One region of the Streptomyces sp. SLBN-31 genome, then DNA from elsewhere that is predicted to be linked to it. Evidence: riboswitches for the same ligand, from Rfam matches in the RefSeq annotation. Region 1 holds a riboswitch; each other region holds the start of a gene.
What was found. Region 1 has a riboswitch for cyclic di-AMP ahead of FBY22_RS37610 (transglycosylase family protein). Riboswitches for the same ligand answer to the same signal wherever they lie in the genome.
Positions count from the first base shown of each region.

Region 2: linked by a shared signal. The riboswitch ahead of FBY22_RS00120 (transglycosylase SLT domain-containing protein) and the one ahead of FBY22_RS37610 (transglycosylase family protein) in region 1 are both predicted to bind cyclic di-AMP.
Region 3: linked by a shared signal. The riboswitch ahead of FBY22_RS01120 (NlpC/P60 family protein) and the one ahead of FBY22_RS37610 (transglycosylase family protein) in region 1 are both predicted to bind cyclic di-AMP.
Region 4: linked by a shared signal. The riboswitch ahead of FBY22_RS11030 (peptidoglycan DD-metalloendopeptidase family protein) and the one ahead of FBY22_RS37610 (transglycosylase family protein) in region 1 are both predicted to bind cyclic di-AMP.

Region 1 covers NZ_VFNC01000003.1:9,013-12,258, reverse strand. The annotation lists gene FBY22_RS37615 (transglycosylase family protein) at 1-788, shown strand, start outside; cyclic di-AMP (ydaO/yuaA leader) riboswitch at 937-1,154, shown strand; gene FBY22_RS37610 (transglycosylase family protein) at 1,158-1,841, shown strand; gene eno (phosphopyruvate hydratase) at 2,197-3,246, shown strand, end outside.
Region 2 covers NZ_VFNC01000001.1:25,496-28,741, reverse strand. The annotation lists gene FBY22_RS00125 (polyprenyl synthetase family protein) at 1-388, opposite strand, end outside; cyclic di-AMP (ydaO/yuaA leader) riboswitch at 1,009-1,187, shown strand; gene FBY22_RS00120 (transglycosylase SLT domain-containing protein) at 1,193-1,675, shown strand; gene FBY22_RS00115 (HAD family hydrolase) at 1,704-2,516, opposite strand; gene FBY22_RS00110 (FAD-dependent oxidoreductase) at 2,693-3,246, opposite strand, start outside.
Region 3 covers NZ_VFNC01000001.1:225,715-228,960, forward strand. The annotation lists gene FBY22_RS01110 (C40 family peptidase) at 1-124, opposite strand, end outside; gene FBY22_RS01115 (hypothetical protein) at 534-887, shown strand; gene FBY22_RS01120 (NlpC/P60 family protein) at 946-2,112, opposite strand; cyclic di-AMP (ydaO/yuaA leader) riboswitch at 2,121-2,291, opposite strand; gene pcrA (DNA helicase PcrA) at 2,534-3,246, shown strand, end outside.
Region 4 covers NZ_VFNC01000001.1:2,417,388-2,420,633, forward strand. The annotation lists gene FBY22_RS11025 (alpha-galactosidase) at 1-1,334, shown strand, start outside; cyclic di-AMP (ydaO/yuaA leader) riboswitch at 1,642-1,807, shown strand; gene FBY22_RS11030 (peptidoglycan DD-metalloendopeptidase family protein) at 1,812-2,759, shown strand; gene FBY22_RS11035 (SGNH/GDSL hydrolase family protein) at 3,005-3,246, shown strand, end outside.

The DNA.
Region 1 (3,246 bases):
GCCTGAAGCTGTCCCAGGCGGACTGGGAGAAGTACGGCGGCCTCGACTACGCCCCCCGGCCCGACCTGGCCAGCCGCAACCAGCAGATAGCCGTCGCCGAGAAGCTCCTGGACGCCGAAGGGGTCGGCGCTTTCCACACCTGTGGACTGACGTCGGGGCTCAGCAAGGACTCAGGGTCGGCCGACGTGGACACCGGCATCGGGGGCGGATCATCCGACTCGTCCGGTTCTTCTGACAGTTCGGACTCCACCGGTTTGTCCAATTCGTCGGGTAACGCGTCGAGCGACTCGTCCGGCGACTCCGCCTCCTCGGACGCGTCCGGTTCACCCTCGGCCTCTCCCGGCTCTTCCTCGCATTCCAGTGGCAAGTCCAGCAAATCGGACAGCTCGGCCTCGCCCTCCACCTCGACTCCGAGCGCGTCCCAGGGTGCCGGCGACTCGTCCGCGGGACGGGCGAAGAGTGACGAGTCGGACAATTCTCAGCAGGCCCTGGGCTCTTGGAGCCTCGTCGACACCGGAGCCGTCGACTCCGCGACGACCGGCAGTGGCACCGCCGGCACCGGCAAGCACCGCGGCGCCAGTGCCGACGAGAGTGCCGACGGCGGCGCCGCGAAGGCCGCCGCGCACGACTCGTACACGGTCCGCACCGGGGACACTCTCGCCTCCATCGCCGACTCCCTTGACGTGGACGGCGGATGGCGCGCCGTCTATGACGCGAACAGGCAGGCCATCGGTACCGACCCGAACCACATCTTCACCGGTCAGACCCTGGATCTCCCTGCCGAATAGGGCGAAATACGGCGGGAGTTCACGTCACGCTTCGCGTTGAATGTCCGGTTTGGCGAAAGTGTGGGATGAGTCTCAGAAGCCCTGATCGTCTTTGAAATTCCGCGGATTCCGTGTCTACGGTCATGACCGCTCGGCAACCCGAGCCCCGTCTGCCGCAACGCCGAATCCTGCCAGCGGCCGTACGGGAACAGTCGTCGCTTGACAGCGCCGTAGGCAGGAGCGGGGGACCCAAGGTAAGTGCCCCACCGGGTGGTTGACGGTGGTGGCTCGGGGTGAAGCCGCGGCTCGCGAGAGCGAGGCCGCGGCCGGGCAACTCAACCGGCCCGAACCCGACAGCTCACCTCGCAGGCGTCGGTGAGGGGATCCACCATGCTGTTTTCCGGCAAGGGCAAGCACCGTCGTCCGTCCAAGGCCACCCGCGCTGCCGCGCTCGCCGGTGTCACCGGTGTCGCCATCGCCGCCCCGCTGATGGCGGCCGGCAACGCCTCCGCCGCCACCGCCTCCGAGTGGGACGCCGTCGCCCAGTGCGAGTCGGGCGGCAACTGGTCCATCAACACCGGCAACGGCTACTACGGCGGCCTGCAGTTCTCCGCCTCCACCTGGGCCGCGTACGGCGGTACCGCGTACGCCCCGCAGGCCAACCAGGCCTCCAAGTCCCAGCAGATAGCCGTCGCCGAGAAGGTCCTCGCCTCCCAGGGCAAGGGCGCCTGGCCGGTCTGCGGCACGGGCCTGTCCAGCGCCGCCTACAACGGCGCCGGTGCCTCCACCGGCTCGTCGAGCAGCACCACCACCCGCTCGACCGCCGAGCAGCAGGCCTCCCGCTCCTCCGAGCGTCCGGCCGCCAAGAAGTCGACCAAGACCGTCACCACCCCGACCGGCAAGAAGGTCAAGAAGGGTGACGGCGAGTACAAGGTCGTCAAGGGCGACACCCTCAGCTCCATCGCCGCCGAGCACAAGGTCAAGGGCGGCTGGAAGAAGCTGTTCGACCTGAACAAGGGCATCGTCGAGGACGCCAACCTGATCTACCCCGGTCAGCAGCTGCACCTGAAGTAAGGCACAGCCGAACCACAGGCCCCGCACATCCGTGTCCCCCACAGTGGGGGCACGTGAGGGCCACCCCCGTCCCCATGGGCTCCCCGCTCCGGTGCGTCTTCCCCCGTACGCACCGGAGCGGGGCTTTTCTCTGTCCGGCGTAGGCCCGTCGCCCGTCCGTCGTCGCCCGGGATACATGCTGTGTTCACCCGTCTTTGTTCCGTGGGTGAACAATAGGTACCGTCTGTCCTTGTCCACGGGACGGTCGGTCGGCTGGCCGATGGCCCCGGGGCGGTTAGGCTCTAGTCGCAAGGCTGAGGTGGGGCCTGGAAAGGCCCATGTGCCCCGCACAACCAGCGTCACATCCAAGAAGGAGATGCTCGTGCCGTCCATCGACGTCGTCGTAGCCCGGGAAATCCTGGACTCCCGAGGCAACCCCACGGTCGAGGTCGAGGTCGGCCTCGACGACGGCAGCACGGGTCGTGCCGCCGTCCCGTCCGGCGCCTCCACGGGCGCCTTCGAGGCCATCGAGCTCCGCGACGGCGACCCCAACCGCTACAAGGGCAAGGGTGTCGAGAAGGCCGTCCTCGCCGTCATCGAGCAGATCGGCCCGGAGCTGGTCGGCTACGACGCCACCGAGCAGCGCCTGATCGACCAGGCCATGTTCGACCTGGACGCCACCGACAACAAGGGCTCGCTCGGCGCCAACGCCATCCTCGGCGTCTCGCTCGCCGTCGCCCACGCCGCCTCCGAGGCCAGCGACCTCCCCCTCTTCCGCTACCTGGGCGGCCCGAACGCGCACCTGCTGCCGGTGCCGATGATGAACATCCTGAACGGCGGCTCGCACGCCGACTCCAACGTGGACATCCAGGAGTTCATGATCGCCCCGATCGGCGCGGAGACCTTCTCCGAGGCCCTGCGCTGGGGCGCCGAGGTCTACCACACCCTCAAGTCCGTGCTGAAGTCCAAGGGCCTGGCCACCGGCCTCGGCGACGAGGGCGGCTTCGCCCCGAACCTGGGCTCCAACCGTGACGCCCTCGACCTGATCCTCGAGGCCATCAAGCAGGCCGGGTACGTCCCCGGCGAGCAGATCGCCCTCGCGCTCGACGTCGCCGCCTCCGAGTTCTACAAGGACGGCAAGTACCAGTTCGAGGGCAAGGACCGCTCGGCCGCCGAGATGACGGAGTACTACGAGGAGCTCGTGGCGGCCTACCCGCTCGTCTCCATCGAGGACCCGCTGTTCGAAGACGACTGGGCCGGCTGGAAGGTCCTCACGGACAAGCTCGGCGACAAGGTGCAGATCGTCGGCGACGACCTGTTCGTCACCAACCCCGAGCGCCTGGCCCGCGGCATCGAGGAGGGCACCGCCAACGCCCTGCTGGTCAAGGTCAACCAGATCGGCTCGCTGACCGAGACCCTGGACGCC
Region 2 (3,246 bases), on a different contig from region 1:
AGGCGCGCGCGAACAGGAAGTCGCCGGTCAGGACCGCCACCGAGTTGCCCCAGCGGGTGTTCGCGCTGTCGACCCCGCGGCGCACGGCCGCCTCGTCCATGACGTCGTCGTGGTAGAGGGTCGCGAGGTGGGTCAGCTCCACCACCACGGCCGACGGCACCACGCCGGGCGCGTACGGGTCGCCGAACTGGGCGGCGAGCATCACCAGCAGGGGACGGAAGCGCTTTCCACCAGCCCTCACCAGGTGCTGGGCGGCCTCCGTGATGAAGGGGACCTCACTCTTGGTGGCTTCGAGCAGGCCCTCCTCGACGGCCACCAATCCGGCCTGGACATCGGCTTCCAGAGCCTGGTCCCGCACGCTCAGCCCGAACGGCCCGACGACGGTCACGAGGGGTCTCCTGTCTGCTGGTGTCTACTGGCTGGTTACGCGGTTTGTCGATAGGTCGCTGCCATCACTCAAGTCAGCGTATCCGGTCGCCTTTCGATCACCCATGCCGCCCGCCCGTCCAGCAGGGGCGGTATGGGATCACGCCCGGTATGTTTCTGATCACCTCATAACAATGCATTTTTCCTGACTTGCCCCGCGAGTGCACTGCCCTTCCGGCACGCCCGGCCGGACGGCATGGACATGGCGGCCACCCGGGGCCGGTGCGCGACCCGCGCGACACACGCACCGGAGCCATCCGGAGCGAGAGGGAACCCGGAGCGAGCAGCTTCCCATCAGCCGCCCATTGACTATGAGTTGGGCTCATTGCCCGATTTGACGCGCTTGTCGACACCCGTGACTTGGCTCACGCGACGCCAAGATCCACATTCCGGGCGAATTCGGCCGATCCGCCTTCCCGGAAAAGCCAGTTGAAGCTTGGCAAGCGCAAAGGATCAAGCACCCCAAAGCCCCCACACCGAGGTCAAGCGGCCCGATGTGTGACTCCGCCACTTGTTCCGGACATGTGCTCTCGCATACGTTCCCGCCGTGCCGGGCGGACGCCTAATCCTGCCGCCGCCCGTTCTCCACCATCGACCAACTCACACGCACGGCAGGAGCGGGGGAACCAGGTAAGCCGCCGGACGGGCGTCCAAGGACGCCCTCACCGGCTTGGGGTGAAGTCGTGCCGCCGTAGGGCGGCGCGGCCGGGCAACTCCCGCCCGAACCCGACAGCTCACCTCGCAGGCGACGGAGAGGAAACCCGCCATGCCCGCAACCGCTCGCCACCGCCTCACCAAGCGCTCCCGCCTGGTCCGCAAGCTCGCCGTCGTCGGAACGGGCGCCGCCGTGCTCGCCCTTCCGGTCATCGGCGCGACCAGCGCCTCCGCGGCGACCGACAGCGTCGTCACCGCGTCCTCGCTCGGCTACAGCAACAACCTCGACGGCTGGATCCGGGCGTCCCTGCAGGTCATGGCCCAGCACGGCATCCCCGGCACCTACGACGGCATCTACCGCAACGTCATCCGCGAGTCCTCGGGCAACCCCTACGCCATCAACAACTGGGACTCCAACGCCCTGGCCGGCACCCCCTCCAAGGGCCTGCTGCAGGTGATCGACCCGACGTTCGCCGCCTACCACGTCGCGGGCACGTCGTACGACCCCTACGACCCGGTCGCCAACATCACCGCCGCCTGCAACTACGCGTACCAGCGCTACGGCTCCATCGACAACGTCTACGGCGCCTACTAGGCCGGCACAGCCGAAGGTCCGTCAGGGCCTAGGCCTGCGCGAACAACCGCTCGAGGACGACGGCGATGCCGTCGTCCTCGTTCGACAGGGTGACCTCGTCGGCCACCGCCTTCAGTTCGGGATGGGCGTTGGCCATGGCGATGCCCCGGGCGGCCCAGTCGAACATCGGGATGTCGTTGGGCATGTCCCCGAACGCGAGGGTCTGCCGCGGTCCCAGGCCGAGGTGTTCGGCGGCCAGCGCCAGGCCCGTCGCCTTGGTGATGCCGCATGGCTGGAGTTCGACGGTCCCGGGCCCCGACATGGTGACGGTGGCCAGGGAACCGACCACCGACCGCGCCGTCGCCGCCAACTCGTCGTCGGACAGGTCGGGATGGCGCAGCAGCACCTTGCTGATCGGCTCGCACCACAGGTCGTCGCGCCGGCCGACGCGTACGGCGGGCAGGGTCGGGTGCGGCATCAGGTACCCGGGCTCGATGAGCGTGAGCCCGTCGACGCCGTCCTGGTCGACGGCCGCGTACACCTCGCCCACCTCGGCCTCGATCTTGCCGAGGGCCGTCTCGGCCAGCTCCCGGTCCAGCGTGACGGACCACAGCAGACGGTCCGCGCCGACGTCGTACACCTGCGCGCCCTGCCCGCACACCGCGAGCCCCGTGCTGCCCAGGTCGTCCAGGAGCGGCCGCACCCTGGGGGCGGGGCGGCCGGTCACCACGAGGTGCCGGGCGCCGGACTCCGCCACGCGCGCGAGGGCGGCGAGAGACCGGTCGGAGAGCGTGTCGTCGCCTCGCAGAAGGGTGCCGTCCAGGTCGGTGGCGATGAGTGCATATGCGGTGGGTGCGGCCATGATCAGAGAATACGGACAGGACGCACCGCCGACTCATCTCGAACCGGACGACCGCCCCGTTCACCGGCGTCACACCGTCAACTCCCGTACCGGCCCCGGATTTTGATCACCTCCCGTGACCGTGGGCCATGGGGCCCGGCCAGCGCCGGACCCCTTCGACCGTGTCCGTCACGCTCTCAACCGTGCGCCGCCGCAAGGTGCTTGGCGAGCCGCGGCGAGGCGAACTCCGTACCGCACACGAACCGCATCACCGGCCCGTACGAGGCCGCGGCCGGCAGGCCGGTGAAGTACAGGCCCGGTACCGAGGACACGTATCCGGCGCCCAGCCTGGGCGCGCCGCGGCTGACGGCGAGACGGGTGCGCAGTTCGTGGCCGAGGAAGTCCATGGCCGCGATGTCCACCCGGTAGCCGGTCGCCGCGATGACGTGGTCGGCGGCCAGCGTGTCCGTCCGGCCGTCGAGCGTGCGGACCGTCAGCACCGGGCCGCCACCGTCCGCCTCCGTGCGCACGATCTGCTCGACCTCGCTGACCTGCACCTTGCCCTCGAAGCGGTCGCGCAGCCACCAGGCTCCGAGCGGGCCGAGGACGCTGCGGACCAGGTAGTGGCGGGTCCGGGCGGGCAGATAGCGGTAGGGCTGCGGGTAGTAGCTGAACGCCCACAGGGACCAGGCGCGGCCGAAGGGCGACTCGGGGCGCAGCCTCGGCTGCTTCCAGGGCGGTGCGCCGAAGT
Region 3 (3,246 bases), on a different contig from region 1:
CGGCGTGCCCGGTCCCGTCGAAGGCCGTCGCGGTCGCGGCGCCCGCCAGGGCGATCGTGAAGGCCGTACGGGCGGTGCTGCCGCCCAGTGATGATCGCCGACCGGGCTTGCGATGCGCTGCCACCTGGGCTGCACGTCCTCTCGTACGACGACCCCGTCCGGGGCGGCTTACGCGTCCGGCGGCGGCCCGCACAGGGGGAGCGGGCCGCCGCCGGACCTTCTCGGCGGTGGTGGCCGACTGCCGCCCCTGGCCCGGGCGGCGGTGGGGAGCCGGTCACCTGGGGAAGGACGCTAAACCTGGCGGTGTCGGTCCGGTAACGCATTGTGCGGAAGTGCCTTGAGTGGGGCGGCCGGTGACCGTGTACGACCGTGATCCAGGCCATGCCTCGTCGGGTTCACGCGGTGCGCTGACCGAAGTGACGGTTTTCGGGTGTCCCCGGGTGGCGGGGTGCTATGGCGCATATATGCGGCCGGCGAAGTGGGGGAGGGCCGGTGTCGGGTGCCCCGGGCGCCCCTGTCTAAGCTCCGGCCTCATGGACGTACTCATCCATCTCTTCGTCGGCCTGCACATCGTCGGCATCGCCGCGCTGCTCGGCGGCTTCCTCACCCAAATGAAGGCGATGGGGCAGGGCACGGCCCGCTTCGTCCCCGGCATGCTGCACGGGGCGCTGACCATGCTGCTCACCGGCGCGATCCTGGTCGGCCTCAACCAGGCCGACGACCACCACGTCAACAACGTCAAGATCGGCCTGAAGCTGGCCCTGCTGATCGTGATCCTCGGCCTGGTCTACGTGAAGCGGGACGAGGAGAAGGTGGACAAGAGCATGTTCGCCCTGGTGGGCGCGCTCACCACGGCGAACATCTTCATCGCGGTGCTGTGGACCTGACGTAGGCGCGTGGGGGTGCGGGGGGCGCACGGCGAAGGCCGCGCGCCCCATTGGTGCGTCAGGCCGGTCGGACCACGCTGTGGATGATGGACTCGCCGCCGTAGTAGATCGACTCCTCGCGGACGTACGCGCCCGGCTTCGGGGCGTGGATCATCATGCCGTTGCCGATGTAGATGCCGACGTGGCTGATGTCGTCGTAGAAGAAGATCAGGTCGCCGGGCTGGGCGTCGGTGAGGGAGACGGTGGTGCCGGCGTTCACCTGGTCGTAGGTGGTGCGGGGAAGCGTGACGCCGGCGGCCTTCCAGGCGGCCTGGGTGAGGCCGGAGCAGTCGTAGGAGTCGGGTCCTGTGGCGCCCCAGACGTACGGCTTGCCGATCTGCGCGCGGGCGAACGCGATCGCCTTCGCGGCCTTGGTGGCGTACGAGGTGTCAGAGGTGCCGGTGCCGGTTCCAGTACTGGTGCCGGTGCTGGAACCGGACGTGGAGCCGCTGTCCTGGGCCGCGGCCTCGGCCTGCGCGGCCGCCTGCTGCTTGGCCAGCTCCGCGGCCTTGCGGGCGGCCTCCTCCTGCTTCTGCTTCTCGATCTCCGCGAGCCGCGCCTTCTCCTCGGCCGTCAGCTTCGACAGCAGTTCGCGCGCGGAGCTGAGCTTGCGCTGCACCGTGGACTTGGCGGTCTGCAGGTCGCTCTGCGTCCGGGTGAGCGTCTCCAGGCTCCGGGAGGCCTCCTCGCGCTTCTTCATCGTCGCCGACTGCTCGGCGAAGTAGTCGTCGACCGCGGTCTTCTGACGTGAGGTCAGCCGGCCCATCAGCTGGGTCTGGTCGAAGTAGTCCTGCGGGGAGTCGGCGAGCAGGAAGGTCGCGGTGTCGGGTGCGGCGGCCCCGGTGCGGTACTGGGCGGCCGCGAACGAACCGAGCTCCTCGCGCTCCTGGTTGAGCTTCTGGGCGCGCTGGGCGACGTCGTCGAGGAGGGTGTCCACCTGCTTGCGCTGCTTGGTGGTCTTCTCCTTGGCCGCGTTGTACTTCTCGGTGGCCGACTCGGCCTGGCGGTAGAGGTCGTCGACCTTCTTCTCGACCTCCTCGATGCTGGGCCGGCCGTCGGTGGAGGGTGCTGCGTTGGCCGTCTGGGACAGCAGTGCCACGGAGGTGAGGGTGGCCGTGGCGAGAGCGGGGGTGCGTATGCCTGCTACGCGCGTTCCCGCGGGGCGCGACTTGCGGTGCGACGCCAAGGGAGGCGACTCCTTCCATGTTCCGCCTACCGAGTTAGCTGTCGGGTTCGGGCGGGTGGTTCGGAAGGGTTGCCCTACGGTCCGCTCCCCGTGAGGGGTCGGGCCGATTCACCCCGAGGTCGGTTGGGTCCCCGGCTCCGGACGGCGCGGCGGCGCCCCGGACTCGGCGGAGGCCACGCGGCCCGGCGACGTTCGCCGGTGGGGGTCGTATGGCCTTGCGGAACGGTAGCCAACTCGTGTGGCCCATGTGAAGGACGATGTTCGATATGCCCGATACATTTTCGTGACCTTTGGTCAACCTTCCGCCGCTGGTCACAGATCGTGACGGAAGGGTGTGGCAGCGTGCGCGGCGGTATCGGATCCGGCGATGTTCTCAGGGCGGCGGCGGGCTGTCAGTGGGGCCCCCTAGACTCGGAGAGCGATGAGCAGCCTCTTTGACGACAGCTTCCTGGCGGACCTCCAGGCCCCCCGCGGCCACGAGGAGCCCCCGCCGCCGCCCGAGGACGATCACGTACCGGAGCCGGTTCCGGACGATCTGTTCGGCGGGAAGTTCGACGTGCCGCCGGACCGGGACCCCTACTACCGCGACGGCGCCCCGCGCCCGGCGATCGACCCGGCCGCGCTCCTCGACGGGCTGAACGAGAACCAGCGCGCGGCCGTCGTGCACGCCGGCACCCCCCTGCTCATCGTCGCCGGCGCCGGCTCCGGCAAGACCCGTGTGCTCACCCACCGCATCGCCCACCTCCTGGGCTCGCGGAGCGTGCACCCCGGCCAGATCCTCGCGATCACCTTCACCAACAAGGCCGCCGGTGAGATGAAGGAGCGTGTCGAGCAGCTCGTCGGCCCGCGCGCGAACGCGATGTGGGTGATGACCTTCCACAGCGCGTGCGTGCGCATCCTGCGCCGCGAGAGCAAGAAGCTCGGCTTCACCTCCTCGTTCTCGATCTACGACGCCGCCGACTCCAAGCGCCTGATGGCCCTGGTCTGCCGGGACCTGGAGCTCGACCCCAAGCGCTATCCCCCGAAGTCCTTCAGCGCCAAGATCAGCAACCTGAAGAACGAGCTGATCGACGAGGAGGACTTCGCCGCCCAGGCCACCGACGGCTTCGAGAAGACCCTCGCCCAGGCCTACGC
Region 4 (3,246 bases), on a different contig from region 1:
ACTCCGGACTGCTGAACCTGGCGGCGGGGGAGTCGTACACCACCCCCGTCTTCGCCGGGCTGTGGAGCGACGGCGGCTTCGGCGGGGCGAGCCGGGCCTGGCACGCCTACCAGCGCGCGTACGTCGTCCCCGACGCGGACCAGGACCGGCCCGTGCTGTTCAACTCCTGGGAGGCCACGGAGTTCGACATCTCCGAGGAACAGCAGGGGGCCCTCGCACGGCGGGCCGCGGCGATCGGCGTGGAGCTGTTCGTCGTCGACGACGGCTGGTTCGGCAAGCGCACCAGCGACCGGGCCGGGCTCGGCGACTGGACGCCCAACCCCGACCGCTTCCCCAAGGGTCTGGCGCCGCTCGCCGACTACGTGCACGCCCTCGGCATGCAGTTCGGCATCTGGGTCGAACCCGAGATGGTCAACCCGGACAGCGACCTGTACCGCGCCCACCCCGACTGGGTCCAGTTCCAGCCCGGACGCAGGCGGACGGAGCTGCGCAACCAGCTCGTGCTGAACCTGGCCCGCGAGGACGTCCAGGAGTACCTCTGGGAGCGGCTCGACGCACTCCTGTCCAGCGCCCCGATCGACTACGTGAAGTGGGACTTCAACCGCTGCTTCACGGACGCCGGCTGGCCCGGTGACGCCTACCCGCAGCGACTGTGGGTCGACCACGTCCGCGCCCTGTACGCCCTGCTGGACCGGCTGCGGGAGGCCCACCCCGGTGTCGTCTTCGAGTCCTGCTCGGGCGGCGGCGGGCGGATCGACCTCGGGATCATGAGCCGTACGGACCAGGTGTGGACCTCGGACAACACCGATCCCCTCGACCGGCTCGCCATCCAGCACGGCTTCAGCCAGATCCACCCCGCGCGCGTCATGGCCGCCTGGGTCACCGACAGCCCCAACACCCAGCTCAACGGGCGCGTCAGCTCGCTTCGCTTCCGGTTCGTCAGCGCCATGGCCGGAGTGCTCGGGGTGGGCGGGGACCTCACACAGTGGACCGAGGAGGAGCTGACCGAGGCCCGCGACTGGGTGAGCCTCTACAAGGAGATCCGGCCGCTCGTCCAGCACGGTGAGCTGCACCGCCTCCGGCCGCCGACGGGCGGGCTCAGCGCGGTGCAGTACGCGCGCGGGGACCAGAGCGTCGTCCTCGCCTGGTTGCAGGCGCAGAGCTACGGCGAGCCCGTGCCGGCCCTGCGGCTGCGTGCCCTCGACCCGACAGCGTCGTACGAATGCCTCGAAACGGGCGAAGTGCATCGAGGTGCCGTATTGCTCCATCACGGATTGCGTACCGGACTGCGGGGCGACCTTGATGCGGCAGTTCTCCGCCTGCGCCGCATCTGACTCTTCTGTCCGAATTGCTGCGTTGATTGGGCTTCATTCCAACTCGCGCTGTGACAAACGGAGCTGGAGCAGTGTCACGTGAGCAGCGTCATACCCGTGACGGTGCGTACCTCGTCATGCTCACGTAATCAATCCGCCCTTCCTGCGAATTGAAGAGTGGGAAGAAGCGAAAATTCACGGAGAGTGACCGTGGATTTCCATGGAGGATCAAGGGAAACGGATGCACGGGGAACCGTCGCTTGTCCCTTCGCGTCCTCGTCGCTTACGTTCCACACCAATCCGGACGGACGCCCAATCCTGCCGCCGCCCGGAGCCCGCACCAACTCACCCGTGTACGGCAGGAGCGGGGGACCCACAGGTACAACGCCTGTTCCGGTCTCCGGAACGGCTAGGGGTACAGCCGCGACCAGCGCGCGGCCGGGCATCTCCAGCCCGCACCCGACAGCTCACCTCGCAGGCGCCGGAGAGGAATTCGCCATGCCCGCGAAGGGTAAGCACCGCCGACCCAAGTCCCAGCGCTTCACCCGCTCCATCGCCGTCGCCGGAACCGGCGGCGCCGCGCTCGCCCTCCCGTTGATGGGTGCCACCGGCGCCCACGCGGCCCCCGCCCAGTCCGCTTCCCAGTCGGTTTCGGAAAAGGCCGTGCAGTCCCTTCCGAATACCGCGAAGAAGGCGACCGAAAAGAAGAACTCCGCCTCGGAAAAGGCGGTCCACGTCTATTCGGTGCGGTCCGGTGACTACCTTTCGAAGATCGCCGAGGAGCAGCACGTCAGCGGTGGCTGGCACAAGCTCTACGCCGACAACCGCACCGCCGTCGGCGACGACCCGTCGCTCATCCACCCCGGTCTGAAGCTCACGATCGGCAAGAAGGCCGCGACGAACACCCCCAAGTCCTCCACGGCCAAGTCCTCGTCCGCGCAGGGCCCGAGCTCGACGAAGGAGCGCTCGTCCTCCTCCGGTAAGGCCACCACCCGCAGCGCCACCCGCAGCGCCACCGCGACCACCACCGCCACCACCGGCTTCCAGCTCCCCGTCTCGGGCGCGGCCGTCGGCACCGGCTACCACGTGGCCGGCAGCATGTGGTCCAGCGGCTACCACACCGGCGTCGACTTCGTCGTCCCCACCGGCACCTCCCTCAAGGCCGTCGGCGCGGGCACGGTCGTCTCCGCCGGCTGGGGCGGCGCCTACGGCAACCAGGTCGTCATCAGGCTCGCCGACGGCTACTACGCCCAGTACGCGCACCTGTCGCAGCTCTCCGTCTCGGCCGGCCAGAGCGTGAGCCCGGGCCAGCAGGTCGGCCTGTCCGGCGCCACCGGCAACGTCACCGGCCCGCACCTGCACTTCGAGATCCGGACCACGCCGAACTACGGCTCCGACGTGGACCCGGTCGCCTACCTCCGCTCCAAGGGCGTCGCCGTCGGCTGACCCCCCGCCGCCACGCCGCCCGACACGCTGCCGAAGGCCGGACCTCGATCCCCGGGTCCGGCCTTCGGTGTGTCTGACGGTTGAGCCGACAACAGTGCCGACCGAAGGGTTATTCCGACCTTGGTCAACACTTTAGGAGTGGCTTATCTCACCGTCCGTCAAGTCCCGCCTACGGTCGCGTAGGTCACATTCGAAGGTGAATCATGACGGCTGTGGCAGACGATTCGAAGAGTGACAGCAGATCAGTGATCGGGTCGTACGTCGCGGTGGGGGACAGCTTCACCGAGGGCGTCGGCGACCCCGGTCCCGACGGGGCCTTCGTCGGATGGGCGGACCGCTTCGCGGTGCTCCTCGCCGACCGGCGTCCCGAGGGCGACTTCAGCTACACGAACCTCGCCGTGCGCGGCAAACTGCTCGACCAGATCGTGGCGGACCAGCTACCACAGGCCATCGAGCTGGCCCCGGACCTGGTCTCCTTCTGCGCGGG